Regions from separate parts of the Bradyrhizobium ontarionense genome, predicted to be linked through region 1. Evidence: predicted binding sites of a transcription regulator. Region 1 holds the regulator's gene; each other region holds the start of a gene.
What was found. The regulator LexA, encoded in region 1, represses DNA repair genes until DNA is damaged. The targets are predictions, from matches to a motif close to TGTTCNNNNTGTGTTCNG.

Region 1 (7,098 bases):
AGGGGCGGCAACGCGCCCGATGGCCGCAAGGTCAAGGCGACGATGCATTGGCTGCCGGCGGCGCAGTCGCGTACCGCAGAGATCCGCATCTACAATCAGCTGTTCGCCAATCCGAGCCCGAACGCGGCCGACTTCACCGCCGACCTCAATCCGAACTCGCTCGAAGTATTGACGGACGCGCGCATCGAGCCGGCGATCGCCGAGAGCGATTCGGATGCGCCGATGCAGTTCGAGCGGCAGGGCTACTTCGTGCGCGATGCCGACTCGACGCCCGACAGCCTGGTGTTCAACCGCACCATCGGCCTGCGCGATACCTTCGCCAAGGAAGTCGCCAAAGGCTGACGGCGAACTGAGACGGCGGTGCGATCACGTCTCAGTTGATCGCATCGAGCCCGGCCTCGGTCAGTGTCGGCACGCCGTCGCTGACATCGACGAGGCCGCGCTCGGTCAGCAGGGCGAGGTCCTCGTCGTCGACCGGCGACATCGCCAGCCGGTGAGCCTTGATGTCGCGCAGTGTCCAGCGCAGGTGGATCGCCTTCTCGAGCGCGAGATCGGCGAACGGGTCATCATCGGTGTGATCGTCCATTCCCCGACAAGCGACGGCCGGCGTGAAAGTTCCTATGCCCGGCGGCAGGGACAGGCCCGGGATTCCCGTTCCGTTCCGCTAGCCGGGATCTCGCAGCTTCCGGTAGCCTTCGGGTCCGGTTGGGTAGCGGGTGGTGTGGTCGGATGGCGGAGCCGGTCAGGCCGCCGGGGCGAAGGCGCGGGATCGCGGGCGCGATGGCGGATGTCTGGCCGCCGCGCGGCGCGTCGGGCGGCGCGCTCGTGGCCGGCCCTGCGCTGTGGCCCTCATTTGCGACGCGGCTGCAGGACTGGGTTCGCGCCGAGGCCGGGGCGGGGCGGCTGCTGCCCTGGGTGCCCGTCGCCTTCGGCGCCGGCATCGCGCTGTATTTCTCTGCTGATCACGAACCCGTGCTGTGGGCGAGCGCCGCGGTGGCCGTGGTGCTCTGCGCCGTCGCCGTGCTGATGCGGCGGCATCCGCTGTTTCCGGCCGCGGTGATGATCGCTGCCGCGGCGTCCGGCTTTGCCGCGGCGACCGTCAGGACCGCGCACGTGGCGCATCCGGTGCTGGCGCGACCGCTCTATGGCGTGTCCCTGTCAGGCTTCGTCGAGGCGCGCGACATCCGCGAACGCAGCGACCGCATCGTGCTGCGCGTGGCGTCGATGGAAAGCCAGCGCAATGCGATCACGCTCGCGCGCGTCCGGCTTGCCGTGCGCAAGGGGGCGGCGCCGGAGGTCGGCAGCTTCGTGCAGCTGAAGGCGCGGCTGCTGCCGCCGCTCGCGCCGGTGCGTCCCGGCTCCTACGATTTCGCCCGCGACATCTTCTTCCAGGGCATCGGTGCCTCCGGCTTCGTGACCGGGGCGATCACCACGGTGGCGCCGCCGCAGGCCGCGGGGCCCGGCCTGCGCTATGCCGCGATCATGCAGGGTTTGCGCGATACGATCGATGCGCGCATCCGCGCGCGTCTCGGTGGCGATGAGCGCGCGATCGCGACCGCGCTCCTGACCGGGCGGCGCGATGCCATCACACCGGACGTGAACGACGCGATGTTCATCTCCGGCCTCGGCCACGTGCTGTCGATCTCCGGCTATCACATGGCGGTGGTCGCCGGCGTGGTGTTCTTCGCGATGCGGGCGCTGCTCGCGCTGATTCCGGGCCTGACGGTGAGCCACCCGATCAAGAAATGGGCGGCTGCGGCGGCGCTGGTCGCGGCCGCCTTCTATCTGCTGCTGTCGGGCGCGGAGGTCGCGACCCAGAGGTCGTTCTTCATGACGGCGGTGGTGCTGATCGCGGTCATGGTCGATCGCCGCGCCATCACCTTTCGCACGCTCGCGGTGGCCGCGATGATCGTGCTGGTCGCGGCACCGGAGGCGCTGGTGCATCCGAGTTTCCAGATGTCCTTTGCGGCCACGCTCGGCCTCGTCGCGCTGGTGCAGTTCGGGCTGCCGCGGCTGCTGGCGACACCCGACAGTTCGGCGACGCAGCGCATCGCGCTGTGGGGCGGGCGCGAGATCGCGATGCTGCTGATGGCCTCGCTGGTGGCGGGACTGGCGACCACGCCCTATGCCGCGTTCCACTTCCACCGCATCACGCCCTATGGCGTGCTGGCCAATCTCGCAGCGATGCCGGTGGTCTCGGCGCTGGTGATGCCGGCAGGCCTGCTCGGCCTGCTGGCGGCGCCGTTCGGCCTCGACGGCCCGTTCTGGTCGCTGATGGGCTGGGGCATCGACTGGATGATCGCGGTGACGCGGTGGGTTGCGGCCTTGCCCGGCGCGGTTGGGCGCATCACGGCGTTCGGCATCGGGCCGATGGTCCTGGCCAGTCTCGGGCTCATTCTGTTCGGGCTGCTGCGCACGCCATTGCGCTGGTCGGGCGCCGTCGTGCTGGCGGTGGCGACGGTCTGGGCGGGCGCAACGCCGCTGCCGGATATCCTGATCTCGGGTGACGGGCGCGCCGTCGCGGTGCGCGGCGGCGACGGACGGCTGCATGTGATGCGCACCGGCAAGGACGTCTTCGTCGTCAAGGAATGGCTCGCCGCCGATGCCGATGCGCGCGCACCGGCCGATTCATCGCTCGGCGACGGCGTGTCCTGCGATGAGGCCGGCTGCGTCGCAGCGTCGGCGGACGGCCGCTTCGTCGCGATGGCGCTGCGCCCCGACGCAGTCGCGGACGATTGCGCGCGCGCCGCGCTGGTCGTGACCGCGCGTCCGGCGCCAGTCTCCTGCGCGGCCGCCGTGGTCGATCGCCAGCGCCTGCAGCAGCAGGGCACGCTGATGCTGACGCGGCACGGCAACGACTTTGTTGTCACCCCCGCGCGCGCCGTTGGCACCGACCGCCCATGGTGGCCGGCGCCGTCGGAGGCGGTCGAATTCGAACCGACGCTGGCGCCGCGAGCGCCATCGGCACGCGTGCAGGACGCCACGCCGCCGGAGCTGGAGCAGGGCGTGGAGGATTAGTTCATCCCGCAGACGCGATCAGCTCACGTGATGCTGATGCGGCGTATCGGCGTGGTCGGATTCGAACCGGTCCCCTCGACGACATCGGGGCGGCGCTCGGCCGGCTGCCTGGTGACCGGCAGTTGCAGCACGGTGACGCGCTGGCCTTCGCAGAGCTGCGTCACCAGCACATGGCGGCCGTCGGCGAACTCGATGGCATCGTGGTGGCGATCCGGAATGTGCTTCTCGATCGCGTTGAACTTGGCGACGCGCTCGCGGATCGTCCGGGTCCACAGCCAGCGGCTGTCGTAGCGGACATCCTCGGCAAAGGCGAGCTCGGTGCCGGGCAGCATGCAGACCGCGACGTTCGGCTCGCTTTCCGAGGCGAAGCCGCGGGTCGCGGTGCCGCGGAACATCGTCGACACCAGCGTCTCGCCCACTTTGGCGGGGCGGGACGCAACGGCATGGAGGCTGTAGTCACACATCGGATCGCTCCTCGTTGAGAGATAGCCGACCCACGCTTCCCCCCGGACAGGCGCAGGCCTCTATCAGAGTGGACATCGATGGTGATGTTAGCGCGTGCTTCGCGGCAATTCTGCGCTGATCTGCGCGGCGTGCCGTCGCGCACGATCACAAGCGTTTGAGTATGCCGCGTTGCACATCCTTCGGTGCATTTCGCAGAGCGATGATCGCTTCCAGACGCAGGAGTCCGCGCCGCGATCGCAGATCGCGTGCGCGACGTTGCGATGCGCGTCAGTATTTGCGGTAGAGTCCGACCAGCTTGCCCTGGATCTTCACCCGGTTGGGCGGCAGGATGCGCACCTCATAGGCGGTATTGGCAGGCTCCAGCGCGATCGAAGCACCGCGGCGGCGGAAGCGCTTCAACGTCGCCTCCTCGTCGTCGATCAGCGCCACCACGATGTCGCCGGTGTCGGCGGTCTCGTTGCGCTGGATCAGCGCCATGTCACCGTCGAGGATGCCGGCATCGACCATCGAATCACCGCGCACCTCGAGCGCATAGTGATCACCATTGCCGAGCATGTCGGCAGGCACGCTGATCGTGTGGCTGCGGGTCTGCAGCGCCTCGATCGGCGTACCTGCGGCGATGCGGCCCATCACCGGCACCGCCACGGGGCGTTCGCCATCGTCGAGCGCAGGTGTCGAGGTTCGCACCTTGCCGAGATTGCCTTCGATCACCGACGGCGTGAAGCCGCGGCGGTTGTTGGCGGCCTGCGACAGCTCGGGCAGCTTGATCACCTCGATGGCGCGAGCGCGATTAGGCAGCCGCCGAATGAAGCCGCGCTCTTCCAGCGCGGTGATCAGGCGGTGGATGCCGGACTTCGAGCGCAGGTCGAGCGCATCCTTCATCTCGTCGAAGGACGGCGGCACGCCGGCTTCCTTGAGCCGTTCGTTGATGAACCGCAGAAGTTCGTACTGTTTGCGCGTCAGCATCTCGACTTGGTCCCCAGTTTGATGTCGTCTGAAATCCGTAGGCTCTGAATCTTGGCGAAGAGTCCGTGAGCGCATGGATGTCGGACGATCCGTAATTCGCGGCGCCCGCAACATACTAAAAACAAATCATGAACGGACACTATATGTTCGATGTGTGTTCCGCAATCCTTAAATTATGATGAACAGGCCGGGCTTTGCCGGGGGGACCGCGGGCTCAGTCCGGCAGGCGCATGATCTCGCAACGGCTGCCAGCCGCAGCCTTGGGCGCAAACGCCGGACGGATCACAAGCGCCTGGGACAGCGCGAGATTCCCCAGCAACGAGGAGTCCTGCTGGGTCACGGGGGTCGCGATCAGGGTGCCGTCGGGACGCTCCTCGAGGCGCGCCCGCAGATAGTCCTCGCGCACGTCGTTGGCGCCGAGCTCGCGGCCGAGCAGCGCGGTCTCGCGCGGCAGATGAAGCTGCGCGCGGCCGAGCAGGCGGCGAATCAGCGGCACCAGGAACAGCATGGCGCAGACATAGGACGAGACCGGATTGCCCGGCAGTCCGATCACCCTGACGCCGCCGAGCCGGCCGTGCATCATCGGCTTGCCCGGCCGCATCGCGATCTTCCAGAACGCCATGTCGACGCCCTCGGCGTCGAGCGCCTGCTTGACCAGGTCGTGGTCGCCGACCGAGGCGCCGCCGGTGGTGATCAGGATGTCGGCCTCGGCCTCGCGGGCGCGGCGGATGCCAGCGACGGTGGCGGCAAGCGTATCCGCGGCAATGCCGAGATCGACTGCTATCGCACCCTCGCTGCGCACCAGCGCGCGCAGGGCATAACCGTTGGAATAGACGATCTGGCCCGGGCCCGGCGTCGAGCCCGGCATCACCAGCTCGTCGCCGGTGGCGAGCAGCGCCACCTTCGGCCGGCGCCGGACCGGCAGGGCCGGGTGGTTCATGCTGGCGGCCAGCGACAGGTCGCGGTCGCTGAGCCGGCGGCCGCCCTCGAGCAGCACCATGCCTTGCTTGAAGTCGACGCCGGCCGGGCGGATGTGGCGGCCCTTGATCGCGGCTTCCGTGATCACGACGTGGTCGCCGTCGGCGACCGTGTCCTCCTGGATCACGACGGCGTCGGCGCCGTCGGGCACGACGCCGCCGGTGAAGATGCGGGCGGCCTCGCCGGGGCCGAGGGCGCGATCGAACGGCCGGCCGGCAGCGACCTCGCCGATCACCTTCAGCCGCGCCTTGACGCGATCGGCATCGGCCGTCCGCACCGCATAGCCGTCCATCGCCGACATCGCCTCGGGCGGCTGCGTCCGCAGCGCCGCCAGGTCGCGCGCCAGCACCCGGTGATGGGCCTCATCCAGGGCCACCAGTTCCTCAGGCAGCGGCGCGGCGCCCGCGAGCACCGCGGCCAACGCATCGGACACCGGCATCAGGGCCATGGGAGTTCCTTCGGACGGAGACGAACGAGTCGAAAGACCAGCCTTCTAACCGAATGCGCGCGGTGCGGCCAAGCCGTAACGGTCTGCCGCCAGTTCATCGACGCCTGCCGGATCCGCCGTACCTGCGCGACTCCGCCAGTTGGGGCTGCCGGGGGCTCGCCGTTGCGGCACGGGTCTCACGATCCGGCGAGAAACCCTGCGATCAGCTCGGTCACCTCGTGCGGCCGCTCCAGGCTCGGCAGGTGCGCCGTTCCGGTCAGCTCGTGACCCGATCCGTTCGGCATCTCTGCTGCGATCAGGCGGCTTCGCTCCTGAATATGAGGAAAGTCCAGGTCGCCCCAGATCACGCGTGACGGCGCGGCGATGTCGCCGAGCTGCGCGAAGGCGGCTGTCACGTCGAGGTTCGCACCCGCCGCGGGCGCACGCAGCGCAGCTGCGTTCTTCTCCAGAAACATCTGCCGGAGCCCGCCCGAGACACGGCCCTCGCGCTGCAGCGGGCCGTCGACCCAGAGATGCGCCTTGATGCTGCTCACCCGATCCCAATCGCGGGCCGACTCGGCGGCGGCGAGCGCAGCCATCAACGCCTCGATCGCAGGCGGGTACACCGGCTCCGGTGCGCCGCTGATGGAGGGCGCGATCAGCACGAGCGCGTTGACTCGAGACGGATAGCGAAGCGCGAAATCGAACGCGATGCGGCCGCCCTGCGAGCAGGCGACCAGCGTTGCCGGCCCGCCCTCGGCGAGCGCATCGATGACGGCAAGCAGATCAGCCACCGGGGAATGATCTTTCCCATCGGCGACCGTCTCGCCGAAGCCGCGCCGATCATAGGCGATGGCCGTGTGGGTCTTCGCTATGCCCACCATCTGCGCCCGCCACATGCTGCGGTCGAACACGGCGGCATGCAGGAACACGACGGGATCACCGCGGCCCGCCACCTCGGCTGCGAGCCGCGCGCGGCCGGACATGATGTGATGGAGAGAGCTCATCTCGAAGCGCTATCCTGCAGTGGCGCGACAGGCGGCGCGCTCGGTCGTGTGCAGGATATCCGCGACCGCGTTTCTCAGCCAGACCGAGGCTGCGTCACGATCGAGCTGCAGCGGCCAGACCATCGAGACCGCCGGCAGCCGCAGCTTCAACGGCGTGGGACAGAGCGTCAGCCCGAAGCGCGGCCCGTAGAGCCTTGCCATCCGGGTCGGTATCGTCGTGATCACGGGTGAGGCGGC
Region 2 (7,098 bases), 1.6 Mb from region 1:
CGTCACCTTGGCCACGATCGACGCCGCCGCGATCGACATCACGAGGCCGTCACCGCCGATCACCGCGTCGCAGGCGCAGTCGACATCGATGCGGTCGCGACCGTCGACGAACACGTGCTTCGGAGCCTCCGGCAGCGCCTTGACGGCGCGCGACAGCGCCCAAAGCGAGGCGCGCAGGATGTTGTCGCGATCGATTCGCGCCGGCGAGGCGAAGGCGACCGCGAACGCCGAAGTCTTGCAGATCTTGTCGAACAGCGCCTCGCGCTGCTCGGCGCTCAGCCGCTTGGAATCATCGAGACCCTTCGGGATGCGCGCGGGATCGAGAATGACGGCCGCAGCGACCACGGGCCCCGCGAGCGGACCACGTCCCGCCTCGTCACAGCCGGCCACCGGCCAGACGCCTTGCTTCAGCAGCGCACGCTCGCGCCGGAAGCTCGGCGGCGACACCGCGATGACGCCCTTGCCGAGCTTTGCGCCGGCCTTGCCCGCGCCGTTCTCGGCGGCCACTTTCGCAGCGCCCTTGGCAGCGGCCTTCGTAGCAGTGCTGGTAGCAGCCTTCGCCCTGCCCGGCTTCTTCGCTTGATCCCGAATCATGGCCGGCATGGTGCGTAACGGGCTTCGCCCGCGCAACCCGGAACCGGCGGCAATTCCCGCTATTCGCAGCCCATCAATCCGGCAGGCGCACCCGCCCGTCGTCGCCGAGATCGATCCCTGGCGCGACCACGACTTCCCAGACATGTCCGTCCGGATCGGCGAAATAGCCGCCATAACCGCCATAGTCGGTCGGCTGTGCCGGCTTCAGCAGAGCCGCCCCCTTCCCGACTGCCCAATCGAGCGCGGCATCGACCTCGGCTTCCGAACGGCAATTCCAGGCTAGCGTCACGCCACGGAAATCGGAGGCGCGCGGCATGTCCGGCAAGCCAGCGTCCTGCGCAAGCGCGTCCCAGGGATACAGCGCCAACACCGTTCCGCCGGTGTCGAAAAACGCCACCGCCTCGCCCGTCGCTCTGAATTTTCGGGCAAACCCGAGCGAAGCGTAGAAGGCGATGCTCCTGCGCATGTCGGCCACTCCCAGCGTGACGACAGTGAACCGGGGAACCACAACTTGGTCAGCCATCATCCACTCCGTGCCAAATCCACTTCGTGCCAAACCCATTTCGTGCCAAGTCAAACTGCCAACGTCAGAACAGGCTGAGCTGCTGGCCGCCGCCCTTGGGTCGCACGAAATGATCGGTGGTGAGCTTCGCGCGGCGCTTGTTCAGTCCCAGCTTCTCACAGGCGATCTCGAACCGCCGGCCGATCATCCAGGCCATCGGGCCCGTGCCCTTCATGCGCGTCCCCCATTGCGAGTCGTAGTCGCGGCCGCCGCGCATGTCACGGATCAGGGTGAACACGTGGCGGTAGCGGTCCGGATAGTGCTCGAGCAGCCATTCGCGGAACAGATCGCGCACCTCGAGCGGCAGCCGCAGCAGCACATAGGCTGCCTCCTTGACGCCGGCATGGGCGGCGGCATCGAGGATGCGCTCGATCTCGCTGTCGTTGAGCGCCGGGATCACCGGCGCCACCATGACCGTGGTCGGAATGCCGGCCTTGGAAAGCGCCTGCAGCGCCTCCAGCCGCTTCGCCGGCGTCGAGGCCCGCGGCTCCATGGTCCGCGCCAGCTTCGGATCGAGCGTGGTCACGGAAATCGCGACCTTCGCCAGATTCCTCTTGGCCATCCGCGCCAGGATGTCGGCATCACGCATCACCAGCGCCGACTTCGTGACGATCCCGACGGGATGGCCAACCTTTTCCAGCACCTCGAGGATGCCGCGCATGATCTTCCGCTCGCGCTCGATCGGCTGGTAGGGATCGGTATTGGTCCCGATCGCGATCATCCGCGGCTCATAGCCGCTGGCCGCGAGCTCCTTCTCCAGCAGCGCCGGCGCGTCCGGCTTGACGAACAGCTTGGATTCGAAGTCGAGGCCGGGCGACAGGCCGAGAAAGGCGTGCGTTGGCCGTGCAAAGCAGTAGACGCAGCCATGCTCGCAGCCGCGATACGGATTGATCGAGCGATCGAAACCGATGTCGGGCGAGTCGTTGCGGGTGATGACCTTGCGCGAAGTATCGGTGGCCACCGTCGTCTTGAACGGCGGCAATTCCTCCAGGCTCTGCCAGCCATCGTCGAAGATGACGCGCGCTTCGGCCTCGTAGCGGCCGCTGGCATTGGATTGTGCGCCCCGGCCGCGGCGCCGGCCCCGTTCGATGGCGACCGCGAGTTCGGGGAAATCCGTCTCAGGACCGCTTTGGGTCGCGCCCGCCGGCTCGGAGGGCACCTTGACCGGCGGGCGCTTGAGGGCATGTGAGGATGCTCGGCTCATGGCCAAGACATAGCACACGAACAGAACATTACAAGAACAAAATAGAACAAAACGGAACGACGCTGCGCTCAGCATCTGAGCCCGCGCAAGGCCAGCCATCACATTCCTGTTCTATTCTCGGACGGTGCTGGAACGAGGCGGTGCGGCATTACTCTAATACAGCATCCCGCAGTCGCGCAGCGGATGGCAAGCGAGGGCTTATGCAGTTCACATCTTCCGACCCGACGACCCTGACCGACGATCTCGATCTGCTGGACCGCTATTGGCGCGCGGCCAATTTTCTCTCGGTGGGCCAGATCTACCTGCTGGACAACCCGCTGCTGCGTGAGCCGCTCAGGCCGGACCACATCAAGCCGCGCCTGCTCGGACACTGGGGCACGACGCCCGGACTGAACTTCATCTACGCGCACCTGAACCGCGCGATCCGGCTGCAGGACCTCAACGTCATCTATGTCTGCGGCCCCGGCCATGGCGGTCCGGGCATGGTCGCCAACACCTATCTCGAAGGCAGCTACAGCGAGATCTATCCGGACATCGCGCGCGACGCCGACGGCCTGCGCAAGCTGTTCCGCCAGTTCTCCTTTCCCGGCGGCATCCCAAGCCATGCGGCCCCGGAGACGCCAGGCTCGATCCACGAGGGCGGCGAACTCGGCTACGCGCTGCTCCACGCCTATGGCGCGGCGTTCGACAATCCCGACTTGATCGTCGCCTGCGTGGTCGGCGACGGCGAGGCCGAGACAGGCCCGCTGGCCGCATCCTGGCATTCGAACAAGTTCCTGAACCCCGCCCATGACGGCGCGGTGCTGCCGATCCTGCATCTGAACGGCTACAAGATCGCCAATCCGACCGTGCTCGGCCGCATGAGCGACGCCGAAATCAGGAGCCTGTTCGAGGGCTATGGCTACGCGCCGCTGTTCGTCGAGGGCTCCGAGCCGAAGGCGATGCATCGGGAGATGGCGGATGCGCTCGACGTCGCGCTCGCGAGCATCCGCTCGATCCAGCAGAATGCGCGCCAGCCGGATGCGGCGATCGAACGCCCGAGATGGCCCATGATCGTGCTGCGCAGCCCAAAAGGCTGGACCGGGCCGAAGGAGGTCGACGGCCTCAAGGTCGAAGGCTTCTGGCGCGCGCATCAGGTGCCGATCGCCAATCCGCGCGGCAACCCCGGGCACCTCGCGCTGCTCGAAGCCTGGATGAAGAGCTACGAGCCGGAGCGGCTGTTCGACGACCAGGGCCGCCTCCGACCGGAGCTGCAGGCGCTGGCGCCGAAGGGCTCACGGCGCATGGGCGCCAATCCGCACGCCAATGGCGGGCTGTTGAAGCGCGAACTGAAGCTGCCCGATTATCGCGCCTTCGCCGTCGATGTGCCCTCCCCCGGCAAGACCACCGCAGAGGCGACGCGCGAGCTCGGCAAGTTGCTGCGCGACGTCATCAGCCTCAACGCCGACCGCCGCAACTTCCGCATCATGGGCCCGGACGAAACGGCGTCGAACCGGCTCGACGCGGTGTTCGAGGTGACCGAGCGGGTCTGGATGGAAGGCATCGAGCCTTACGACGTCCATCTCGCCCGGGACGGCCGCGTCATGGAAGTACTGAGCGAGCATCTCTGCCAGGGCTGGCTCGAAGGTTACCTCCTCACGGGTCGCCATGGCCTCTTCTCGTGCTACGAAGCCTTCATCCACATCGTCGATTCGATGTTCAATCAGCACGCCAAATGGCTGAAAGTGTCGCGTGAGCTGCCGTGGCGGCGACCGATCGCGTCGCTGAACTACCTGCTCACGTCGCATGTCTGGCGGCAGGACCATAACGGCTTCAGCCATCAGGATCCCGGCTTCGTCGACTTCGTCGCCAACAAGAAGGCGGACATCGTCCGCATCTACTTCCCGCCGGACGCCAACACGCTGTTGTGGATCGCCGACCATTGCCTGCGTACCTACGACCGCATCAACGTGATCGTTGCCGGCAAGCAACCCTCGCTGCAATGGCTGTCGATGCAGGACGCCGCCACGCATTGCGACGCCGGCATCGGCATCTGGTCATGGGCCGGCACCGAGCCGGCCGGGGAGGAGCCTGATGTGGTGATGGCTTGCGCCGGCGACGTTCCGACGCTGGAGACGCTCGCGGCCGTCGATCTCCTGCGCAAGGAATTGCCCGACCTGAAGATCCGGGTCGTCAATGTCGTGGACCTCATGACCCTGCAGCCGAAGGAGGAACATCCGCACGGATTGAGCGATCGCGAGTTCGACAGCCTGTTCACGACGAACAAGCCGGTGATCTTTGCCTATCATGGCTATCCCCATCTCATCCATCGCCTGACCTACAACCGGACCAACCACAGCGGCCTGCATGTGCGCGGCTTCATCGAGGAGGGCACGACAACGACGCCGTTCGACATGGTGGTGCTGAACGAGCTTGACCGCTTCCATCTGGCGATCGAGGCGATCGAACGTGTGCCGGGGCGCGGCGTCTCGGCTGCGCACGTGACGCAGAAATTCCGCGATGCGCTGATCGAACACGGTCGCTACATCCGCGCCCATGGCGAGGACATGCCTGAGATCCGCGATTGGGTCTGGCCGTACAGCACCGGCAACACGACGCCAGCCGCCGGCATCTAGGCCTGCAAAGGTAGAGCGGTCAGGAAGTCGCATCCACCGGTCGACGGCGCGGCAGGCCGGGGCGAGCGCCCGGCCTGCCGCAAAATTCCGCAGCGCAGCGGGCTGATTTGGATATGACAAGATGATAACAAGCAGGCCGGAGGCGTTACAAACAACGATGCCCGGTCCATGCTGAGCGTGATCATCCCGACCGCAGGGGTCGAGCAGACCGCTGTCGCCACCCTGTCAGCGCTGGTGCCGGGCGCGGCAGCCGGTGTCGTCAGCGAGGTCCTGCTGATCGACCGCTCCCTCGATTCCAGCGTGATCGAGCGCGTCGCCGACGTCGCCGGCTGCCATTTCATGAAGTTCGAGGGCTCGCATGCCGCAGCACTCGCGGCGGGCGCGGCGCAGGCCCGCGCGCCTTGGCTGATGTTTCTGCCGGCGGGCGCGGTGCTCGATCCCGGCTGGATCGACGAGACCATGCAGTTCGTGCAGAGCGTATCCGCCGCCGGCCGGCCGCTGGCCGGCGTCTTCCGCTACGCCAGATCGCCCTACGCAGCCGTCAGCGTGCGCGACCGGCTGCGGTCGGTTACGCGGGCATTGGTCGGCCCGCTCGGAGATCAGGGGCTGCTGATCGCCCGCGATCACTACCGCCAGGTCGGCGGTTACAAGCCCGACGCCAAACGGGCCGAAACGCGGTTGCTGCGCCAGCTCGGCCGCTCCTCTCGCACCATGCTGCGCAGCCGGATCGTGATGGTGTAGCGCCCGATACTTGCCAAATTCAACGAATTGGTTGACAATGGCAAGTATTGGAGATGCCCATGGTCCATGCTCAGTCGGACAGCCAGATTGCCGCCGTGCGCGCGTTCAATCGCTTCTACACGAGGAAGCTTGGCGCGCTCGATCAGCATCTGCTCGACAGCCCGTTCTCGCTCGCTGAAGCGCGCGTGCTCTACGAACTGGCCCACCGCGAGGCCGTTTCCGCCAAGGAGATCGGACTCTCGCTCGGACTCGACGCCGGCTATCTCAGCCGCATTGTGCAGAGCTTCGACGAGAACGGACTGATCAGCCGCACGCCCTTGCCGTCCGATCGAAGGCAGCAGCAGATAGGCCTCACCGCGAAGGGACGCCAGGCGTTCGCCCGGCTCGACCGCAGCTCGCAGAAGGAAGTCGCGGCGATGCTCGACACACTGCCACAGCCGGCGCGCGAGCGGCTGGTGGGCGCGATGACGACGATCGAAAACGTGCTGGAGCCGCCGGCGCAGGCACGATCCCCCGTCCTCCTGCGCAGCCACCGTCCCGGCGACATCGGCTGGGTGATCTCGCGGCACGGCGCCGTCTACGCCGAGGAATATGGCTGGGACATCTCGTTCGAGGCGCTGGTGGCCGAAATCGGCGCGCAGTTCATCAAGAGCTTCGATCCGGCGCGCGAGCATTGCTGGATCGCCGAGGTCGCCGGCGCCCCCGTGGGCTCGATCTTCCTAGTCAGGAGCACCGACGAGGTCGCCAAGCTGCGGCTGCTGCTGGTGGAAAAGAACGCGCGCGGACTTGGCGTCGGCCGCGCCCTGACCGACCAATGCATCCGCTTCGCCCGCGAGAAGAACTACAAGAAGGTCGTGCTGTGGACGCAGAGCATCCTCACGGCCGCGCGCGACATCTACGCCCGCGCCGGCTTTCGCAAGATCGCGGAGGAGCCGCATGCCTCCTTTGGCGCCGAGCTCATGGGCGAGACGTGGGAGCTCGAGCTGTAGCTTGCGCGGGCTCGCCCGATCGCGGCGTCGCGACAACTGGCGGTAGCCTCATCCTACCTCTGCAACACACTGTACACGCTGATTGCGGAGTTCCCGCTCTTCGGTAGTATTTCGCCGAACCAGAGAGGGTGTGATCAGTGATCAGTTTGACGTGTCGATCGAAGCTTGCCGTGCTTCTTGCACTTGCTGGCATGTTGGGAATCGAGGGCGCCGGCGGCATGGCGGCTCACGCCGCGCCAAAGGGCCGCACCACGATCGCGATCACGCGGACGAATGATTTTCTTTATCTGGCAGCGCCCGCCGCCATCGAGATCAACGGCGCCAAGGTGGCGAGTCTCGGCCGCGGCGAAAGCTATAGCGGCCAGATCGCGCCGGGTCCGATCGCCATCACCG
Region 3 (7,098 bases), 2.9 Mb from region 1:
CGGCAGCGGCGCATTGGCCCGGGCATACGACGACAAGCGCTTTTTGACGTTCTTGGCCTTGCCGACATAGAGCACGTCGCTGGCCGCATTGAGCATGCGGTAGACGCCGGGCGAGGTCGGCGCGAGCCGTACGGCATTCTCGATGGCGGCATGGCCGACCGCGAGCGGGCCTTCGCCGACCGTCTCCAGGCTCTCCTCGGTCAGCTCCGGCAGGCGTGCGTCATCGTCCTCGTCGGCAGCCGCGGCTGCCGGATCGAGATCCGGGGCGTCGATCGGGTCGGGTGGCAGGTCGGCGGTGACGCCGCGCCGGCTTGCGGGCGCCGGCGCCTTGGGTGGATCGGAGCTATCGGTGGTCATGTCACGCAAATTAAGCGCTGGAGGCCGCTCCCGCCAGCTTGCGGTCGCGCCATGCACAGGGCAGGCGGTAACGCGCCGTTAAGCACATTAATCGACGGGTAACCGGGCTTAACAACGGCTTAACCTAAAACTCTCGATAAATGCTCACGAAAAAAGACGGAGTTCCGTAACCATGCCGGCCCGCGCACCACGTTGTGCGGCGCATGCCCCGGCTGGGAACGGCGAGTTGCGTGGAGTGTGCGATGAGACGGTTGGTTGTCGGCGCGGGCGTGGGAGCGGCTTTGGGATCCGCAGTCTTCGGGTCTGCAGTCTTCGGGTCTGTAGTCTTGGGATCGGTGTCGGCGCAGGCGGCTGATCTCAACTATGCGCCCCGCGCACCCTATACCGTGAGCCAGCCGCTCAATGCCTACAGCTGGGCGGGGCCCTACCTCGGCGGCACGCTGGGCTATGAATGGGGCACGGTCGGCAACAACCCGACCAAGCCGTCCGGCCTGATCGGCGGGGTGACCGCGGGCTACAACTGGCAGACCGGTCCGTGGGTGTTCGGCGCCGAGGGCGACATCAACCTCAGCGGCGCCAATGACACCTTCGCGCCGTGGAAGTTCTCGAACCCCTGGTTCGGGACCCTGCGCGGCCGCGCCGGCTACGCCTTCAACAACATCCTGTTCTACGGCACCGGCGGTCTCGCCTTCGGCTCGTTGCGCGCCGAGACTTTCGGCTTGTCGGAATCCCACACCACGGTCGGCTGGACGCTCGGCGTCGGCACCGAGTTCGGCCTGGCGCAGAACTGGACCGCCAAGATCGAGTATCTCTATGTCGATCTCGACAGCAGCAATTTCGTGATCACGGGGGCGAAGAACGACTATCGCTTTGGATTGGTGCGCGCAGGCATCAACTTCCATTTCTGATAGCAGGAATAAAAAAGGTCTAGGAAGAAGAAACGTCGATACCACGACTCCCGGCCGCTCGCGCGGCCGGGATTTTTTTGTCTCGTGCACGGCGCGCATGGACGCGCGCGCGGTCCAGGCGGGACAACGCCTCGCATCCGGGCCGGCGCCGCTGCCGGCAGCTTCACGGACAGGATTGAATGGCCGCGCGAGGCGCCCGCGTCAGGCGGCCGTGCCGGTGGGCGCGGCCGTCGCCGGCGGGCCTGCTCTACGACGACAGAACGAGGTTCACCGCTTTGGGACCCTTGCCCTTCTTGTCTGGCTCGACCTCGAAGCTGATACGCTGTCCCTCTGTCAGATCCTTCAGGCCTGCGCGCTCCACCGCCGTGATGTGCACGAACACGTCGCGTCCACCGTCATCCGGCTTGATGAAGCCGTAGCCGCGCTCGCCATTGAAGAATTTGACCGTCCCAGTCATGGCCATCGGGAAACTCCTCCCCCGCATTGCTTCCTCCACTGCGCGCCCTGCGCAGCGTCCGACCGGACATCACTTTGATCGGAAAGCGTTGGCCACCTTAACGACCAGCGCTCGCCACGCCGGATCGTCTGGATCTTGTTAGGCCTTGATCACCCCGCCGCAACCATTCGCGGAAGCGGAACGTAAAGCCAGTCTTACAATCAACCACTGTAATACGGTTCCGCGCCGATTGACCATGGCTTTTCGACTAACACCGACCTCAAGCTTTGGGGAATTCGAGCCGGAAGCGTGCGGCGCCGCCCTGGCCGAGCGGCCTCTGCAGCTCCTGCAGGATCAGCTTGAGCTCATCATGCAATGTCCAGGGCGGGTTGACGATCAACAGTCCGGTCGAGGTCAGCGCCTCGCCTTCGATCTGCGGCGCAACACTGAACTCGAGCCGCAGCACCTTGCCCGGCGGTTTGGCGGCAGCTGCGAGATCGGCGACGCGGTCCGCCAGCTCCTCGGTCGCGCGCCGGCTCTTGGCGGGGTACCACAGCACGTAGATACCAGTCGGCCACTTGACGAAGGCTGCCGCGAAGCGCTCGGCGAGGCGCTCGAACTCATCCTTCGCCTCGAAGGCCGGATCGATCAGCACGACACCGCGGCGCTCGTTCGGTGGCACGAAGGCGGGCAGGGCGACCCAGCCGTCGAGATCGACGACGCGGGCCTGGGTATCGCGGCGCAGCGCATCGATCAGCTGCTTGCGTGGAACGGGTGCCAGCTCGCACAGGGTCATGCGGTCCTGCGGCCGCAGCAGTGCGCGGGCAATCAGTGGCGAGCCGGGATAGGTGACGAGCTCGGCCTTCGGATTGAACGATCTGACGATGTCGAGGTATGGCGACAAGAGTGCATAGGCCTGCTCGGAAAAGCGCGCCTGCAGCACGCGGGCGATGCCGGTGAGGAATTCGCCGCTGCGCGTTGCCTCGTCGCCGGTGAGATCATAGAGCCCGGCGCCGGCATGGGTGTCGATGACCCGGAACGCCGCCGGCTTCTCCTGCAGATAGACCAGGATGCGCGTCAGCACGATGTGCTTGATGACGTCGGCGAAGCCGCCGGCGTGAAAGGCATGTCGGTAGTTCATGTCGCCCGAGTTACGCCGTTCCGCGTCAAAAGGGTACCCTCTCGATATCAACGGGGAGCGCTCGCCCCGCTCCTGGCGCGGGCGCGCCGCAGTCGCTGATTCGCGAGATCCGCTATCCGCCTCGCACCGGCGGCATGTTGACCTCGTCGCGCCGGCAGGCCTGGCGGTCGATCTCGTCGCAGTTGCGGAATTCCAGATCCTTTGACAGGCAGATCCGCACCTCGCTCAGCCGGGTGCGGTTGCAGGTGACGGCGATCGCCGACGTCGTCAGCTTGGGATTGGCCTTGATGAAGGCGTCCTCGACCGCAGCCGGCGACACCGTCTTCGCCTGTGCCAGATCGAGGAATTCCTGCGGGATCTTGATCGCGGCGCGGGCCTTGCGGATGGTCTCGAAATAGGCCTTGGCGGGCAGGCCGGCGCAGGTGCCGTGCTTGTCCCACTCGTTGTAGATGAGGCCCGGCGCCGGCATGAGATCCAGCATCGAGGTCATGATGTTGCGTGGCAGGCGCGGCGCCGGCTGCTCGCAATATTCGGGATAGCCGGTCTCATATTGCGGCCACAGCCCATGCACGACGAAGGAGTAGGGCCGTCCGCTGCATTGCTGCGAGCGGCTCCCGCGGCCGCCGCGCTCCTCGGCCTCGGCGCAGAAGGACGGCGACCAGGACAGCGACAGCACGTAGAAGTCGAACGCGCCCGGCGCGTTCTGGCGGCCGTCCTGGGCCGACGCCGGCGCAGCGGCGAGCGCGCCGAGCAGCAGGGCAAAACAGGCAATCGTTGTGGAGACGACGACGGCAGGTCGGCGAAGGCAATCGAACATGGCGAACTCCCCGGACTATTCCAGGAACCTACCAGCCCTTCGGAACATTTCAAGAACAAAAACGGCTGCCCGAAGGCAGCCGATCAGAAAGCCTGGATAGCGAATCTCAGGGCTTGGCGGCGCGGCAGGCCGGATTGAAGGCCCAGTTGCGATCGAGGCCGACGACGCAGAACTCGACGCCCTGGTCATAGCCGGCAAAGCCGCCATCCTCGATGATCGAATAGTTGACCGTGCGCACCTTGCCGTCGCTGACCATCACGCTGCCGGTGCAGAAGCGGCGCGGAATGTTGTCGGACTGCCAGGGCCGGAAAGCGATCTCACGGACGTTGGCGACGCCGGTGATCGTCAGCGACGAATTCCAGAAGGTGCTCTCCTTGTCCTGGAACCGCGACACGATGGTCGGAATTGCCGCCTCGCAGGGGGCCACCCGGCCTTCATATTTCGGACCCGACAGCCAGAAGTTCATCTCGAGCGGGTTGGCGGCGTGAGCCGGGGCCGTCACGATCATGGCCGCGAGCAGCGCGCCGCAGGCGGCACCGAACGTCTTGAAATGTGTGCTGAAGTCGCGCATGTGCCGTCCGCAAGTCTGATCCGGGAGCGTGGACCGTGCCGCGACTGCCACGGGAGGTCAAGTGCAACGCGGCAACACTCCACGATTAGTCCTGTTAACCCGAGGCCGGTGTTCTTTTCTTGGCGGGACAGGACCTTTAGGATGGCGCGCCAGCGCAAGGAGAATGCAATGCGGATGTTGAAGGACGGGTTCGCGAAGGCCCGATTCGTGAAGACGGCCGGCCTGATTGCCGTGGCGGGGCTGCTGGCTGTCGCGCCGGCCCGGGCCGACGTCGTGCCGGCCTTCAAGGGCAACGACACCGGCGGGATCATCGCCTATCCCCTGGCCCAGACCACGGATGCGCGCCAGCTCGCGGTCGATCACTGCGCCTCCTATGGCAAGGTCGCGAAATTCCTCGCGGTCGATGCGCGTTACGGCGGCTACGTCTCGTTCGCCTGCCGCTGGGTGCCCTATGGCTCGGCGCAGCGGCCGTTGCGGACGCTCTACTAATTGCCATCTTTCGACGGCATCGCTCCGATATCGACGAACGATCCGGAACGGGACACATGACCTGCACACGCATTGCCACTGGGCTGTTTGCCTGCTGCCTCTTGAGCGTGACCGCGAGCCAGCAGGCCCGTGCCGTCGACCTGCCGGTGCGCAAAGCCGGGCTGTGGGAATTGAAGATGGTCAGGTCCGGCGGGCAGCTGCCGGAAATGACCATGCAGCACTGCACCGACGAGAGCACCGACAAGGACATGAACAACATGGCCTCGCCGATGGCCAAGCAGGCCTGCTCCAAGCAGGACGTCCAGAAGACGGCGACCGGCTACGTCAGCGATTCCGTCTGCAATTTCGGCGGCATGAACACGACGGCGCATGCCGAGATCACCGGCGATTTCAACTCCGCCTACACGGTCAAGACGACATCCCACATCCAGGGCGGCATGACGGGGCCGGCCGGCAAGGACACGGCCATGACCATCGAGGCCAAATGGCTCGGCGCCTGCAAGGCTGATCAGAAGCCCGGCGACATCGTCATGCCCGGCGGCATGAAGATGAATATCAAGGACATGGACAAGCTGAAGAACCTGATCCCCGGCGCGAAGCAGTAGGTGGTCGAGGCGCCCGTGAATTTACGAAGCAAGTAAGATACGAGTTCATTGCACCGCCATCTCATCGCGACAGCTTCGCCCTACACCGGGATCCTTACCGTCGCGCGCAGCCCGCCCATCGGGGCGTCGCCGAGGGTGATGTCGCCGCCGTGGGAGCGGGCGATGTCGCGCGCGATCGCGAGGCCGAGGCCAGTGCCGCCCTCGTCCTGGTTGCGCGCATCGTCGAGGCGCAGGAACGGCTTGAACACCTCCTCGCGCATGGCGGCAGGAATGCCCGGACCGTCATCGTCGACGGTGACGGTGAGGTAGCGGTGATCGCGATGGCCGGTGATGGCGATCGCGTCGGCATGGCGCGCCGCGTTGGAAACGAGGTTGCCGAGGCAGCGCTTCAGCGCCTGCGGTTTCACGGTGACCACCGGCAGGCCATGGAACGACACCGTCGCAGAATGGCCGTTGCGCTCAGCGTCGCTGCGCAGATCCTCCAGCGCGTTTGAGATATCGGTCGGCTGCGCGATCTCGCCGCCGTCGCCGCGCGCGAACGCCAGATAATCCTCCAGCATGTGCGACATCTCGTCGACGTCCTTGCGCATCGCGTCGATCTCGGGGCTGTCGCCGAGCAGCGCCAGCTCCAGCTTGAAGCGCGTGAGGATGGTGCGCAGGTCGTGGCTGACGCCGGCCAGCATCGCGGTGCGCTGCTCCATCGCGCGCTCGATGCGCGCCTTCATCTCCAGGAACGCTTGCGCCGCGCGCCGGACCTCGCGCGCGCCGCGCGGCCGGAAGTTCGGCGCCTCGCGGCCCTTGCCGAAGCTCTCAGCGGCATCCGCCAGCCGCAGGATCGGCTTGATCTGGTTGCGCAGGAACAGCACCGAGACGATCAGCAGGATCGACGACGTCCCCACCATCCAGAACAGGAAGATGTCGGTGTTCGACGCATAGGCGGCGCCGCGCTGCGCGAACACGCGCATCACGGCGTCGTCGAGCGCAATGCGGATCTCGACCAGATTGGAGCGGCCAACGGTGTCGATCCAGAACGGGCGGCTGATCTGGCGGCCGATCTGGCCGGACAGCGACTGGTCGAGCAGGTTGAAGAACGGTTTGGGCCCGGGCGGCGGCATGTCGCCGGCGGGCAGGAAGTCGACCACGAGGTTGAGCCGCTGCTGCGCGATACGACGCAGCATGGTGCGGTCCTTGTCCTGCGGATAGCCCTTGTAGATGTCGATCAGCGCCGCGACGTCCTGGACCACCGCGGCGGACAGTCGCCGCGTCACCGTGTTCCAGTGCCGCTCCATGAACACGCCGGCGACCACGGTCTGCAGGATCACCATCGGCACGATCATGATCAGCAGCGCGCGCGCGTAGAGACCGGTCGGCATCCAGCCCTTGAAGGCGTTGCCGACCACGCTGTTGACGCGCGACACGCGCCGCGACGCGGTACGGATCAGGGTGAGGCCGGTGTCGAGCGTGCTCATGCGTGAAGAGTTGTTAGTTGTTTCACGATCGCGCGCGGCGAGCTCGGTGCACCCTCTCCCCTTGTGGGAGAGGGTGGATCGAACGAGCGGCAGCGAGTTCGAGCCGGGTGAGGGGTCTGCCTCCGCGGAAAGAACCCCTCACCCGGCGTGCATTTCGCTGCGCTCATGCCCGCCACCCTCTCCCACAAGGTGAGAGGGTGCACCGATCGTGCGGCCAGAGCGTCGCCTGCCACGGCCTTCAACGGAGGGTGAGCACCATCGTCCCCGCAAGAGACGCTTATAATTTCTGAGTGGGCCCACATGTC
Region 4 (7,098 bases), 3.7 Mb from region 1:
GCGCGCCGGCGGTGGTGTTCGGACCCCCCGGGCTGATCTATCGCCTCGTGCTCGGCAGCCTGCTCCTGGTCGCCATGATCGGCTGCCTGCTGGTCGCCGGTGGCTTGGGCGCGCGGGAGACCGATCACGAGCTGCTGGCGGACGAGGACGACGACACGCCGCCGACCGATTCCGAGGATGACGACGACAAGAGCGCCGTGCGGCTCGGCTGGGTGTTCCACGCCATCATGAGCGCCAAGGCGCGGGTCGGCTGGTTCCTCAGCACGGCCTATCGCGCGCTGGTCTCCAGCGGCCCGCAGCCGCGCAGCGCCGCTGCGGGCCGGCACGAGCCCAGCCTTGGCGGCGGCCGTGCCCGGCCGACCCTGGCGCCGGAGATGGAGGCGGACGGCGGCGACGAGGACGAGGGTGGGGAGGACGAGGAAGAAGAAGAGGAGCCTGCCCCCCGCGCGCGCAAGAAGCCCACGCCCAAGACGCCACCACGCAAGTCCAACGACAAATACGACCTGCCCTCGGTCTCGATGCTGGCCGCGCCCAAGGCCACTGACCGCCAGCCGCTGTCCAAGAGTGAGCTCGAGGCCAATTCGCGCGCACTCGAAGGCGTGCTGCAGGACTTCGGCGTGCGCGGCGAGATCGTCAAGGCGCACCCCGGCCCCGTCGTCACCTTGTACGAGCTGGAGCCCGCACCGGGCATCAAATCCTCCCGCGTGATCGGTCTGTCCGACGACATCGCCCGCTCGATGAGCGCGCTGTCGGCGCGTGTCGCCGTCGTGCCGGGCCGCAACGCGATCGGCATCGAGCTGCCCAACGCGCACCGCGAGAAGGTGTACCTGCGCGAGCTGCTGGTGGCGAAGGAAGCCACGGAAAGCGTGGCCAAGCTGCCGCTCTGCCTCGGCAAGAACATCGGCGGCGAATCCATCATCATCGATCTCGCCCGCACGCCGCATATGCTGATCGCCGGCACCACCGGCTCGGGCAAGTCGGTCGCGATCAACACCATGATCTTGAGCTTGGTCTACCGTCTCAGGCCTGACCAGTGCCGCCTGATCATGGTCGATCCGAAGATGCTCGAACTGTCGGTCTATGACGGCATTCCGCATCTGCTCACGCCGGTCGTGACCGATCCGAAGAAGGCCGTCGTCGCGCTGAAATGGGCCGTGCGCGAGATGGAAGAGCGCTACAAGAAGATGGCCAAGCTCGGCGTGCGCAACATCGACGGCTACAACGCCCGCCTGGTCGAAGCGCGCAACAAGGGCGAGGAGCTGACGCGTACCGTCCATACCGGCTTCGACAAGGAGACCGGCAAGGCGATCTACGAGGAAGAGAAGCTCGACCTCGATCCCCTGCCCTACATCGTCATCATCGTCGACGAGATGGCAGACCTGATGATGGTCGCCGGCAAGGACATCGAGGGCACGGTGCAGCGCCTGGCGCAGATGGCGCGCGCCGCCGGCCTGCACGTGATCCTGGCCACCCAGCGTCCGTCGGTCGACGTCATCACCGGCACCATCAAGGCGAACTTCCCGACCCGTATCTCCTTCCAGGTCACCTCCAAGATCGACAGCCGCACCATCCTGGGCGAGATGGGCGCCGAGCAGCTGCTCGGCCAGGGCGACATGCTCTACATGGCCGGCGGCGGCCGCATCAGCCGCGTGCACGGTCCGTTCTGCTCGGACGAGGAGGTCGAAAAGGTGGTGCGCCATCTCAAGACGCAGGGCTCGCCCGAATATCTCGAGGCGGTCACCGCCGAGGAGCCGAGCGAGGAGGACGGCGCCGTGTTCGATGCCACCGGCATGGGCGGTGGTGGCGGCGGTGACGACCTGTTCTCCCAGGCCGTCGCTGTCGTCAAACGCGACCGCAAGGCCTCAACCAGCTACATTCAACGGCGGCTGCAGATCGGCTATAACAAGGCCGCTTCGCTGATGGAGCGGATGGAACAGGAAGGCATCGTCGGCCAGGCCAACCACGCCGGCAAGCGCGAGATCCTGGTGCCCGAGGAAGAAGGCGGGTTCTGACCATCAGCTTGGTCCCAGATCTGCCGTTTCCGTGTCGTATCATCACGCAATTACGATCACCCTGCCCGACCCAACCAAGATAGAAACGCGTAAAACTCAGGACGTCGTTTTGAAAAGCCCCTTGTCGAACAGCCACTTTTTGCTCTCCGCAACCCCGCGCGGGCGTCGCATGGCCGCTTGGCTGATTGGGTGCGCCGTTGTTGCCAGCACCCTGGCCGGCGCGGCGGGCCACGCCACCGCCCAGACCACGCCGGCACCGAAGTCCGGCCCGAAGGGCGGCGCTCAGCTCAGCGCCTCCGACCAGCAGCGCGGCGCGCAGACCACCGGCACCACCCAGACCGTTCCGCCGAACCCGATCATCCCGGATCCCCGGCGCAACGTCCCGGCCAGCATCTTCACGTCCTTCGACGCCAACCAGAAGGCCCAGGCGGCCAAGGTGAGCGCCTATCTGTCGTCGCTGCAGACGCTGGTCGGAAACTTCGTTCAGGTCGGGCCGGACGGCAGCAAGACCAAGGGTGATTTCTACATCCAGAAGCCCGGCAAGGTCCGCTTCGAGTACGAGCCGCCGACGCCGATCGACATCATCGCCGACGGCTCCTCGCTGGTCGTCCGCGACCGCAAGCTCGCGACCCAGGACGTCTATCCGCTGTCGCAGACGCCGCTGCGCTATCTGCTGTCCGACCGGATCGACCTGCTCAAGGACACCAACGTCATCGCGGTCGCGTCCGACGACCTCTACGTCACGATCACGATCGAGGAAAAGCAGGCGCTGATCGGCACCAGCCGGATGATGCTGATGCTCGGCGCCAAGGATGGCCAGCTCAAGCAGTGGACCGTCACCGATCCGCAAGGCTACGATACGACGATCGCCGTCTACAATCTGGATACGACCAAGAAGCTCGATCCGAACATGTTCAAGATCGACTTCACGGCCTACCCGAGCACGCCGCCCGGCTGACGCAGGACTCCGGCCCGGCCGCTCAGCTCGGCTTGAGCCCACGGACCTTCCACTGCGCCTCGGACAGCGCCAGCTTCTCGAAGCGCTTGCGCGCCTCCTCTACGTCCTCCGCCTGGATCACGTCGTAGCCGGGGCGGCCGCGCAGGAGCATTGCGGTCGTCGCCCAGCTCAGCCGCGCCGCCTTGCAGGCCAGCAGGAGATCGCCGAGGCGATTCTCATCCATCAGCGATTCGATCAGCTCGATCGAGACGTCGCAGAGCAGCGCAAGCGCCGCGATGACGGCGGGAAAATCGCCGGTCACGCAGAAGCGGTTGACCGCGGAATCACCGAGCTTGCCGGTGCGACTGAGCGCAGCGACCTCGGTCTTGACCTGCTGATAGTCCCAGATGGCGCGCATTGCCGCACCGGCCGTCCGGGCCGGAGCCGCCTGCAAGGTGGCGCGGGTCGCCGGCGGCGCAGCCTTGATGAAGCGGGCGCGGGCGCCCTCGCTTGCTGCCGTGACGAAGGCGCGGGAGAGCTTGGCCGGAAGGTCGGTGCGTAGCGCAAGCTTCTCGGCGAGGTCCTCATCGCGCTCGGCGACCTTGAACAGGCTGCGATAGCTATCCTCGGACAGGCGCGCGGTCAGATTCTGCGCCAGCGCCATGCGCACGGCCGGATGGCCGCGGCCGATCAGCAGCGTCGTCAGCGTCTCTCCGATTCCCCTGCGGCTGGCGATGGCCACGAGATGGGACTGGCTGCCGGTCCTGATGAAATCCGCAAGGTCGCGTTCGCCGAGCACGGCCGCCTTGGCCAGCATCGGCGCGGCGATGCGCACCTCGGGATGGACGGCCAGCAGCCGCGCAGTCGCGTAAGGCGCGCGCTCGACGCCGGCCAGCGCCGCGCTCAGTTCGGTCAGCACATCCGTGCCGACCTGCGGCATCAGCCGTGCGAACATCTGGTCATAGAGGTCGAGCTGCTCGTCGGCGGCCGGCCGCGGACCGGCCAGCAACAGGCTCGTTGTCTTGCGCAGGATGTCGGTGGCGAGCTCGGACACCGTTCTCGCTTCGCCGACGGGCGACTTGGCTGGTGGAGCGGCCGAAGGCGCTGGAGGCATGGTTGCATCCTCTTTGGCGGCGCCCATCGCTTTGGCGGGCCCGCGGATCGGTCATCAATTTTCAGAAGAATGCGAGCGCGGACCTAAAGCGGCGTTAAGTCCATTGTTCGGAACAGAAGAGCCGCCGGCCGTCGTTAACGGACTGCGTGACATCGGCACGAGTTATGTTCCTGTATTGTTCTTGCGGAGGCCAGCGGCTTCCGCTAGCCTTGTTGTTGAGAGGGGCAACATGGTCCAGCGGGTTTCTACCGTCGCCTTCGAAGGGATCGAGGCCCGCGCCGTCGACGTGCAGGTCCAGGTCGCGCCGGGCCTGCCGGCGTTCGCGATCGTCGGCCTGCCCGACAAGGCGGTGTCCGAGGCGCGCGAGCGGGTGCGCTCGGCGCTGATCGCCTCTGGGCTGGCGCTGCCAGCGCGGCGCATCACCGTCAACCTGGCCCCGGCCGATGTGCCGAAGGAAGGCAGCCACTATGATCTGCCGATCGCGCTCGGCCTGATGGCCGCCATCGGCGCCATTCCGCCGGATGCGCTGGGCGGCTTCACCGTGCTCGGCGAGCTCGGCCTCGATGGCTCGATCGCCCCCGTCGCCGGCGTGTTGCCGGCCGCGATCGGTGCCAACTCACGCGAGGAAGGCCTGATCTGCCCGGCTGCCTGCGGCGCCGAGGCGGCGTGGGCGAGCCCCGACATCCAGATCATCGCGGCGAGCTCGCTGATCCAGATCGCCAACCATTTCAAGGGCACGCAGGTGCTGTCGCGGCCGCAGCCCAGGATTCACGAGGCGCAGGCGAGCCTGCTCGATCTGCGCGACATCAAGGGCCAGGAGAGCGGCAAGCGCGCGCTGGAGATCGCAGCCGCGGGCGGCCACCATCTGCTGATGATCGGCTCGCCCGGCGCCGGCAAGTCGATGCTCGCCGCACGGCTGCCCTCGATCCTGCCGCCGCTGTCGCCGGCGGAGCTGCTGGAAGTGTCGATGATCGCCTCGGTGGCCGGCGAGATCGAGGGCGGGGCGCTGACATCCAAGCGCCCGTTCCGCAGCCCGCATCACTCGGCCAGCATGGCGGCGCTGACCGGCGGCGGCCTGCGTGCCAAGCCGGGTGAGATCTCGCTGGCGCATCAGGGCGTGCTGTTCCTCGACGAGCTGCCGGAGTTCGACCCGCGCGTGCTCGACTCGCTGCGGCAGCCGCTGGAGAACGGCGAGGTCTCGATCTCACGCGCGAACCACCGCGTCACCTACCCGGCCCGCTTCATGCTGGTCGCGGCCATGAATCCGTGCCGCTGCGGCAAGGCGTTCGAGCCGGGATATGCCTGCAAGCGCGGCCGTATCGACCGCTGCACCGCGGACTATCAGATGCGCATCTCGGGCCCGCTGATGGATCGCATCGACCTGCGCATCGAGGTGCCGGCCGTTACCGCCGCCGACCTGATCCTGCCGCCGGCGAAGGAAGGCTCGAAGGAGGTCGCCGCCCGCGTCGCGGCCGCGCGCGACGTCCAGCGCAAGCGCTACGCCAAGGCCGGCCTGCCGCATGTCCGAACCAATGCCGAGGCGCCCGCTGCAGTGCTCGACGAGATCGCCAGACTGGACGCGCCGGGCCAGAAGCTGCTGCGCGAAGCGGCCGAGACGATGCGGCTGTCGGCCCGCGGCTATCACCGCGTGCTGCGCGTCGCCCGCACGCTCGCCGATCTCGACCACACTGATGCGATCGGCCGGCTGCATCTCGCCGAGGCCCTGTCCTACCGCGCGCTGGCTGAGGACAATCGCCACGCGGCGTGAACGAAGCCCCTGCCCTTCAACACTCTGGTAACGACTTCTCTTTACGCTCCGACAACCATAAGGCCCGCGTTCATGTCATCAGGCCTCCGCGTCGGTGCGTATCATGTTGCGTTTCAAGGTCCTCGTCTCGACCCTGCCGCTGATCGCGGCCGCGGTCCTCGCCAGAATAGAATTGGCGCCCTCCCCACAGCCGTGCATTGCCGTCGGTGCCGATTCCGTCTCGCTCGGCTCCGCGCCCTTTCATGCCGAGCTCCACGTCGATTTCACCGATGACCCGGCGCTCGCGACCGTCCGCGTCGCGCTGGCCGACAGTCCGGATACGGCTGATTTCGTGGTGGTCGACGATGCGGCCGTCAATGAGGACCAGGGCTGCGGCATGACCGCCGCCACGCAGGTCGTCGCGATCGCGGCCGATCCGCTCCCGGGTACGCCGCGGATCTATCTGGCGAGGGACAGTGCGAAGGATCGCCCCGCCGACTATCGCATCTATGTCCGCTCCAGCCGTTTCACGGCGCGCGAGGCCGCCGCGCTGATCGTCGCCGCCCGCAATCACGACTCACCGCCGGCCAATCCGGTTCTATGAGCCGGGCTAACGCCCGGTTCACCATCTCTGCACGGTCCTATCGCACGTGCATGATGTTTCAAAGTCTCAGCAATACCGATTCCGCATGGTGCGGGCCGGCCATGACACGGGATGGAAGTCATCAGGGGTGATTGAGATGGGACTGATGTTTCGCATCAGGCTGCGCCTGCGCCGGTTCCTGCGGCGTCACCGGACTGTGGTCACGATCCTGCGCTCGCTGATGATCTTCTCGGCCGGGTTCGGCGGCGCCTACGGCTTCATCAAGGCCAGCCTGTCCGAGAATTCCGGCTACAATCCGCACACCTTTGCGATCGGCGCGAGTTTTCTGTTCGCGCTCGCCTGCGTCGGCCTGGCCACCCTCAGCATGCGGCTGCGCTTCGTCGCCAAGAAGATGCAAAAGATCGCGCTTCACAACGAGGTGCTGGCGGACCGGAACTGGGAGCTGCAGGAAGCCGAGCAGCGCGCACGAAACCTGTTCGAGCAGCAGGGCGACCTGATCGTGATGCGCGACGCCGGCGATAGGATCGTTTTCGTCAACGACGCCTATTGCCAGATGGCGGGCCTCGATCGCGAAAACTTGCTCGGCAGCCAATTCGCCTTTGAGCTGATCGAGCAAGGCGACGGCGCGCTCGAGCCCAGCGGCACGCGCGTCCACGACCAGCGCATCGAGAGCGCGATCGGACC

Region 2: LQG66_RS14070 (PA0069 family radical SAM protein) is a predicted target of LexA. The motif match lies at 2,382-2,399, and genes of this name have one in related genera.
Region 3: LQG66_RS30780 (ribonuclease T2 family protein) is a predicted target of LexA. The motif match lies at 3,700-3,717, and genes of this name have one in related genera.
Region 4: LQG66_RS23250 (YifB family Mg chelatase-like AAA ATPase) is a predicted target of LexA. The motif match lies at 4,229-4,246, and genes of this name have one in related genera.

What each region holds. Positions count from the first base shown of each region.
Region 1 covers NZ_CP088156.1:1,504,711-1,511,808, reverse strand. Annotated here, with positions in the region: gene LQG66_RS06710 (glutamine--tRNA ligase/YqeY domain fusion protein) at 1-342, shown strand, start outside; gene LQG66_RS06705 (hypothetical protein) at 374-586, opposite strand; gene LQG66_RS06700 (ComEC/Rec2 family competence protein) at 730-3,018, shown strand; gene LQG66_RS06695 (hypothetical protein) at 3,042-3,482, opposite strand; gene lexA (transcriptional repressor LexA) at 3,751-4,449, opposite strand; gene LQG66_RS06685 (molybdopterin molybdotransferase MoeA) at 4,664-5,875, opposite strand; gene LQG66_RS06680 (alpha/beta fold hydrolase) at 6,052-6,861, opposite strand; gene LQG66_RS06675 (LysR family transcriptional regulator) at 6,871-7,098, opposite strand, start outside.
Region 2 covers NZ_CP088156.1:3,110,424-3,117,521, forward strand. Annotated here, with positions in the region: gene LQG66_RS14060 (ribonuclease HII) at 1-603, opposite strand, end outside; gene LQG66_RS14065 (VOC family protein) at 668-1,117, opposite strand; gene LQG66_RS14070 (PA0069 family radical SAM protein) at 1,182-2,360, opposite strand; gene LQG66_RS14075 (phosphoketolase family protein) at 2,561-4,975, shown strand; gene LQG66_RS14080 (glycosyltransferase family protein) at 5,144-5,716, shown strand; gene LQG66_RS14085 (bifunctional helix-turn-helix transcriptional regulator/GNAT family N-acetyltransferase) at 5,776-6,705, shown strand; gene LQG66_RS14090 (hypothetical protein) at 6,876-7,098, shown strand, end outside.
Region 3 covers NZ_CP088156.1:7,042,928-7,050,025, forward strand. Annotated here, with positions in the region: gene uvrC (excinuclease ABC subunit UvrC) at 1-357, opposite strand, end outside; gene LQG66_RS30765 (outer membrane protein) at 600-1,265, shown strand; gene LQG66_RS30770 (cold-shock protein) at 1,513-1,728, opposite strand; gene LQG66_RS30775 (23S rRNA (adenine(2030)-N(6))-methyltransferase RlmJ) at 1,982-2,842, opposite strand; gene LQG66_RS30780 (ribonuclease T2 family protein) at 2,955-3,659, opposite strand; gene LQG66_RS30785 (hypothetical protein) at 3,766-4,230, opposite strand; gene LQG66_RS30790 (hypothetical protein) at 4,399-4,719, shown strand; gene LQG66_RS30795 (DUF3617 domain-containing protein) at 4,776-5,324, shown strand; gene LQG66_RS30800 (ATP-binding protein) at 5,405-6,793, opposite strand.
Region 4 covers NZ_CP088156.1:5,248,016-5,255,113, reverse strand. Annotated here, with positions in the region: gene LQG66_RS23265 (DNA translocase FtsK) at 1-2,012, shown strand, start outside; gene LQG66_RS23260 (outer membrane lipoprotein carrier protein LolA) at 2,182-2,970, shown strand; gene LQG66_RS23255 (DUF2336 domain-containing protein) at 2,993-4,063, opposite strand; gene LQG66_RS23250 (YifB family Mg chelatase-like AAA ATPase) at 4,293-5,831, shown strand; gene LQG66_RS23245 (hypothetical protein) at 5,935-6,414, shown strand; gene LQG66_RS23240 (PAS domain-containing hybrid sensor histidine kinase/response regulator) at 6,551-7,098, shown strand, end outside.